Variovorax paradoxus: one gene and its partner. The protein of the gene in region 1 binds, or shares a complex with, the protein of each later gene. Links are inferred from orthologs where the notes say so. Each region holds a gene or a part of one and is shown on either strand. Other genes may lie near its edges. The genes, in order: mrdA and rodA.

What was found.
Region 2: the proteins of mrdA (region 1) and rodA are in contact, whole or in part, in a crystal structure (PDB 6PL5), measured with the Thermus thermophilus proteins. The link is inferred for Variovorax paradoxus from one-to-one orthologs. Residues at the interface, in WP_223903432.1 of Thermus thermophilus: Arg4, Ile5, His6, Leu8, Ala9, Phe12, Ala15, Leu16, Leu19, Gly20, Arg22, Ala23, Trp24, Leu26, Gln27, Val28, Tyr31, Tyr34, Leu36, Leu43, Thr45, Asp47, Lys156, Gln157, Gly158, Ser160, Val184, Leu201, Glu202; in WP_223903423.1 of Thermus thermophilus: Phe161, Val165, Phe168, Val169, Leu172, Pro198, Tyr199, Glu202, Tyr211, Arg212, Asp213, Gln220, Val221, Gln223, Ser224, Ile226, Ala227, Ile228, Gly229, Ser230, Gly266, Phe267, Val270, Leu274, Tyr277, Gly278, Leu281, Phe285, Leu289, Arg297.

Annotation. Positions count from the first base shown.
Region 1 is NZ_CP102931.1:6,481,068-6,484,280, forward strand. What follows is about bases 220-3,121. They hold mrdA (penicillin-binding protein 2), read right to left. Parts: upstream 2,705-3,121; coding sequence 734-2,704; downstream 220-733. Other genes in these bases: fahA (fumarylacetoacetase), read left to right, coding at 220-588; mreD (rod shape-determining protein MreD), read right to left, coding at 2,760-3,121. Also shown: more of fahA, read left to right, coding at 1-219; more of mreD, read right to left, coding at 3,122-3,213. UniProt on the Escherichia coli protein: Catalyzes cross-linking of the peptidoglycan cell wall. Responsible for the determination of the rod shape of the cell. Is probably required for lateral peptidoglycan synthesis and maintenance of the correct diameter during lateral and centripetal growth.
Region 2 is NZ_CP102931.1:5,704,336-5,707,521, forward strand. Bases 35-2,909 are described here. They hold rodA (rod shape-determining protein RodA), read right to left. Parts: upstream 2,112-2,909; coding sequence 957-2,111; downstream 35-956. Other genes in these bases: tldD (metalloprotease TldD), read right to left, coding at 35-898; NWF24_RS26915 (carboxypeptidase regulatory-like domain-containing protein), read left to right, coding at 2,241-2,909. Also shown: more of tldD, read right to left, coding at 1-34; more of NWF24_RS26915, read left to right, coding at 2,910-3,186. UniProt on the Escherichia coli protein: Peptidoglycan polymerase that is essential for cell wall elongation. Also required for the maintenance of the rod cell shape. Functions probably in conjunction with the penicillin-binding protein 2 (mrdA).

The DNA of each region.
Region 1 (3,213 bases):
CTGCTCAACGACTGGTCGGCGCGCGACGTGCAAGCCTGGGAGTACCAGCCGCTCGGCCCCTTCCTCTCGAAGAATTTCGCAAGCTCGCTGTCGCCGTGGATCGTGACGATGGAGGCGCTGGCGCCGTTCCGCGCGAAGTTCGAACGGCCCGCGGAAGACCCGCAGCCGCTGCCGTACCTCGATTCGGCATCGAACCGCGAGAGCGGCGCACTCGACATCACGCTCGAAGTGCTGCTGCAGACCGCGAAGATGCGCGCCGAGGGCGTTGCCCCGGCGCTGCTCACGCGCGGCAACACCACCGAGGCCGCCTACTGGACGGCCGCACAGCTCATCGCGCACCACACGGTGAACGGCTGCAACCTGCAGCCGGGCGACCTGCTGGGCTCGGGCACGCTGTCGGGCCCGAAGCCCGACGAGGCCGGCTCGATGATGGAGCTGACGCTGGGCGGCAAGCAGCCGATCACGCTGCCGAATGGCGAGAAGCGCACGTTCCTGGAAGACGGGGACACGCTGATCATTCGCGGTTACTGCGAGCGCGCGGGCGCGGTGCGCATCGGCCTCGGCGAGGTCAGCGGAACGGTGGTCTGAGGCTTGCGTTGCCCTCCCCGTCTTGTCCCCTCTCCCTCTGGGAGAGGGCTAGGGTGAGGGCAGCGGCGTCAGAAAGCGCGCGATGGAGGTGAGGCCGCTCGCCCTCACCCCAACCCTCTCCCAGAGGGAGAGGGAGTAATACGGGTCAGGGCGCGGTAGCAGGCGTTGCCACGGGCGCCGGCCACGCCACTTCACTCGCCACGCGCGGCTTGCCGATTGGCGCGGTCGCCTTGCCGGTCTTGATGGCCGCCAGGTCGGCCTCGCTCGGGTACTGGTTCGCGAGCCAGTAGTCGAACACCCGGCGCGCGATGGGGGCCGCGGCGCCCGCGCCCCAGCCGGCGTTTTCCACGATCACGGCCACGGCGATCTTCGGGTCGTTCACCGGCGCGAAGGCCATGAAAAGAGCGTGGTCGCGCTGGTGTTCTTCCAGGGCGCGCGCGTTGTACTTGGTGTTCTGCGCCTGCGTTACCGCCTGCGCCGTGCCCGTCTTGCCGGCTGCCTGGTAGGCCGCGCCCGCGAACACGCCGCGCGCCGTGCCGGCGGTGACCACGCTGGTCAGGCCGTCGCGGACCACCGCAACGTTGGCCGCCGAGAAGCCGAGGTTTTCCGCCGGCGGCTGCTGCAGCGGCACCACCTGCCCGCTCACGGTGTTGCGCGTGGCCAGCACGAGGTGCGGCTTGTGCTTCAAGCCGCCGTCGGCCACGACGGCCGTGGCCTGCGCCAGCTGCAGCATCGTGAAGGCGTTGTAGCCCTGCCCGATGCCCAGCGAGATGGTCTCGCCCGCGTACCACTTCTTTTGCTCGGGGCGCTTGTAGGTGTTGCGTTTCCACTCGGTGCTGGGCAGCACGCCGCGCACCTCGCCGCCCAGGTCGATGCCGGTGATCTGGCCGAAGCCCAGCGGCTTCATGAAGTCGTGGATCAGGTCCACGCCCATCTCGTTGGCCAGCGAGTAGTAGTAGATGTTGCTCGACAGCTGGATCGATCGGCGCATGTCGACGCCGCCCAGGTTGCCTTCGGGGCTGCCGAAGCGGTGGCCGCCGAAGTTGAAGTAGCCGGGGTCGTTCACCACCACGTTGGGCCCGCGCTTGCCGGTTTGCAATGCCGCCATTGCCATGAAGGGCTTGTAGGTGGAACCGGGCGGATAGGTGCCGCGCAGGGCGCGGTTCAGGAGCGGCTTGTCGAGGGACTCGGTGAGCGCCGCCCAGCTTTCGTTGTCGATGCCTTCGACGAACAGGTTGGGGTCGAAGGTGGGCTTGCTCACGAAGGCCAGCACCTCGCCGGTCTTGGGGTCGATGGCCACCAGCGCGCCGCGGCGGTCGCCGTACATGTCTTCCACCAGCTTCTGCAGCTTGATGTCGAGCGACAGCATCACGGTGTTGCCCGGTGTGGCCGGATGGCTGGCCAGGCGGCGCACGGCGCGGCCGCCCGCCGAGGTTTCCATCTGCTCGACACCGGTCTGGCCGTGCAGCGTCTTCTCGTAGCTCTGCTCGATGCCGAGCTTGCCGATGTAATCGGTGCCCTTGTAGTTGGCCTGGTCTTCCTCGTCCCAGTCTTCCATCGCGGTCTTCTCGCGCTGGTTGATGCGGCCGATGTAGCCAAGCACGTGCGAGGCCAGCTCGCCCTGCGGGTAGTTGCGGAACAGGCGCGCCTTGATCTCCACGCCCGGGAAGCGATAGCGCTGGGCCGCGAAGCGCGCCACCTCTTCGTCGCTCAGGCGGGTGCGGATCGGAATGGAGTCGAAGCTGCGCGAGTCTTCGCGCAGGCGCTTGAAGCGGCGGCGGTCGCGCGGCGAGACTTCGAGCACCTGGGTCAGGCTGTCGATGGTTTCCTCGACGTCGTTCACCTTGGAGGGCGTGATCTCCAGCGTGTAGGCCGAATAGTTCGAGGCCAGCACGATGCCGTTGCGGTCGAGGATCAGGCCCCGGTTGGGCACCACCGGTACCACGGCCGTGCGGTTGCTCTCTGCCTGCTCGGCCAGGTCTTCGTGGCGCGTGACCTGCAGGTACACCAGCCGCGCACACAGCAGGCTGAACGCGAACAGCACCGCCAGGCCAATGACGATCACGCGGCGCTTGAAGCGCGCGAGGTCGGCGGCGACGTTGCGGATTTCGGTCATGGCGGTGGGAGCTTAGGCGCGTGCAGTTGCTTTTGGCAAATGCGGCGGGCAGGGCTTAGAGGGGGCGGTTCTCGTCCGGTTCCGGGGTGCGGCGCTGCGGGGCCAGTAACAGTGCGGTGACCAAGGGCCACAGCGCGGCCTCGATGGCAGGCGAGATCAGCACAGACCACCCCGGGAACACACCGCCGCCGATCATCCGCGTGACGACCTCGATCAGCTGCGACAGCGCAAAGAGCGGCAGCACCTGCAGCGCCTGCGAGAGCACCGGATACCAGAGCAGGCGCCGGTGGATGGTGATCGCGAAGAAGCCCAGCGTGGTGTAGGACAGCGCATGCTGGCCCAGCATCGACGACTGGTGCACGTCCATGCACAGGCCGAACACGAAGGCCGCGCCGATGCCCACGCGCGCGGGCTGGTGCACGCCCCAGAACACGATCACCAACGCCAGCAGGTCGGGCATCCAGACCGCGCGGCCGATGGGGATCATGTTGATGAGCAGCGCCACCACG
Region 2 (3,186 bases), 780 kb from region 1 along the record:
TGACGCCCTTGGCCGCCACGCGCTGGCCGATGCGGCCGGAGAACGCGCTTGAGCCCTTGCGGTTGAAGTCGCCCTCCAGGCCGTGGCCAATGGCTTCGTGCAGCAGGATGCCGGGCCAGCCGGAGCCGAGCACCACGGTCATTTCGCCGGCCGGCGCCGGGCGTGCGTCGAGGTTGGTCAGGGCGGCTTTCACGGCATGGTCGACGTACTCGGCGATCTGTTCGTCGGTGAAATAGGCCAGGCCGAAACGCCCCCCACCGCCGCCGGAGCCGATTTCGCGGCGGCCGTTCTGCTCGGCGATCACGGTGACCGACAGGCGCACCAGCGGGCGCACGTCGGCGGCCAGCGTGCCGTCGGCACGTGCCACGAGCACCACGTCGTACTCGCTTGCAAGGCCCGCCATGACCTGCGCCACGCGCGGATCGCGCGAGCGGGCCAGCTTTTCGACCTTTTCGAGCAACTTCACCTTGGTGGTGCTGTCGAGCGTGGAAATGGGGTCGATGCCGTCGTAGAGCGAGCGGCTCGATGCGATCTTGCGGGCCGGCGTCTTCACACGGCCCGTGCGGCCGGCGGAGGAAATGGAGCGCACCGTGCGCGCCGCGTCGAGCAGCGAGGCCTCGGAAATGTCGTCTGAATAGGCAAAAGCGGTCTTCTCGCCACTGACCGCACGCACGCCAACGCCCTGGTCGATGCTGAAGCTGCCGGTCTTGACGATGCCCTCTTCGAGGCTCCAGCCCTCGCTGCGCGTGTACTGGAAGTACAGGTCGGCGTCGTCCACCCGGTGCGCGGTGATCTCGGCCAAGGCCTTGCTCAGGTGCGATTCGTCGAGGCCGAACGGCGTGAGAAGAAGCTGTTGCGCCGTGGCGAGGCGCTCGATGGTGGGTTCGCGAGAGATCATCGTGACATTCTAGGCAGCCGCCCTCTTCCGCGCTGCCCCAAAGGGCACTCTGGCGCTACTAGTTCTGCGCCAGCTTCCTTGCCCGGGCGATCGACATCAGGATCCCCAGCCCCAGCCCCAGCGTCACCATGGCCGTACCGCCATAGCTGATGAACGGCAGCGGCACCCCCACCACCGGCAGGATGCCGCTCACCATGCCCATGTTCACGAAGGCGTAGGTGAAGAAGATCATCGTCACCGCCCCTGCCAGCAGGCGCGAGAACAGGGTCGCCGCATTGGTCGCGATCACCAGCCCCCGGAAGATCAGCAGGATGAAGGCCGAAATCAGCGCCAGGTTGCCCATCAGCCCGAATTCCTCGGAATAGGCGGCAAAGATGAAGTCGGTGGTTCGCTCGGGAATGAATTCGAGGTGCGTCTGCGTACCCTGCATGAAGCCCTTTCCGCCCACCCCGCCCGAACCGATGGCGATCATCCCCTGGATGATGTGGAAGCCCTTGCCCAGCGGGTCCTTGCTCGGGTCGAGCAGCGTGCACACGCGCTGCTTCTGGTAGTCGTGCAGCACGCGCCAGTCGACCCCGTCGGCGCACAGCTTCGACTCGAAGCCCACGATCAGCGTCACGGCCACCGCGCCGATCAGCACCGGCGGCACGATCAGCTTCCACGGCAGCCCGGCAAAGAAGATCACCGCCAGCCCGGCGGCCAGCACCAGCAGCGAGGTTCCCAGGTCGGGCTGCTTCATGATGAGCCCGACCGGCACCGCCAGCAGCACCGTAGCTACCACGAAGTCGAGCGGCCGCAGCTGGCCTTCGCGCCGCTGGAACCACCAGGCCAGCATCAGCGGCATTGCGATCTTCAGGATTTCGCTGGGCTGGATCACCACGCCCACGTTGATCCAGCGCTGGGCGCCCTTCTTGGTGATGCCGAACAGCGCCACCGCCACCAGCAGCGCCACGCCCATCGTGTAGAGCGGCACGGCGGCCAGCATCAGCCGCTGCGGCGGCACCTGCGCCACCACGAACATGATGAAGCCGGCCAGCAGCATGTTGCGGCCATGGTCGACGAAGCGCGAGCCATGGTCATAGCCGGAGGAATACATGGTCAGCAGCCCGGCGAACGCGAGCAGCAGCACGGCGAAGGCCAGAAAGCCGTCGAAGCCCTGGAAGATGGGCGCAATGCGACGCGCCAGGGAGGGCTGATTGAACACGGCAGACATGGGGGCGGATTATCCGGCTTATACGAATCCCCGGCGCGTGTCCCCCCGTGGAAATCCCCATCCCCGACTGTCATGGGTCGTTCGCCTCTTGCTCTTACATTCGGGGATTCATAAAAAAGGGAGGATCGGATGGCGTCTCAACGTCTGCGCTTGTCGCTCGTGGCAGGTCTTTGCATTTCGGTCGTCGCATGCGGCGGCGGTGGCGGCGGAGGGAGCTCAGGGCTGCCCTTCGGACTGGCCGGCTCGGGTAACTCGTCCACCCCGAATTCCTCTGCTTCGACCTCGCCCACCCTGAGCGGCACGGCCGCCACCGGCGCGGCCTTCGGTGGCGCCACCGTCACGGTCCAGGATCAAAGCGGCGCGACGGTCTGCACCACCCAGACCGACGGGCAAGGCACCTACCACTGCGCGCTGTCCGCAGCCACCAAGGCGCCCCTCGTAATCACCGCGGTGCGCGACGACCAGTCGCTCTACAGCACCGTTGCCAGCAACGGCGGCACCGCCAACATCACGCCGCTGACCACGGTCATCGTCTCTCGGCTCTCGCCGGATGGTCGCCCCGCCAATCTGGCGGCGGCCATACAGGCCAACGCTGGCACCGTGACCGACGCGCGCCTGCAACAGCAGACAGCCGCGCTCGTTGCAGCGCTCCAGCCGGTGCTGGACGCCCTCGGGCAGGCCACCGTCGATCCGATCACCGGCCAATTCAGCGCCGACGGCACCGGGCACGACAAGGTACTCGACGCGCTGCTGGTCAGCGTGCGCCCCGACAGCGGCGCTGCCAACATCGAGATCACGGTGAAGGGCCTTCCGTCGGGCGACGACGCTGTACCAGCCTCCATCATCTTCCGTAGCAGCGATGCCTCCGTTCCGGCTCTGCCAACGGGCATTACGCCAGACCAACTGGCCGGCCTTCCCGCGCCGGCCTTGCTGGCCAATCTGCTCGACCGCCTGAACGCGTGCTACCGACTGCCGCTGTCGCAGCGCGTCTCCGCGCCGAACGACACAACGGCAGTGACCGGCGGGCCGGTTGATGTGATCGCGCCCGCCTGCCGCGAGCTCTTCGTTGGAAACG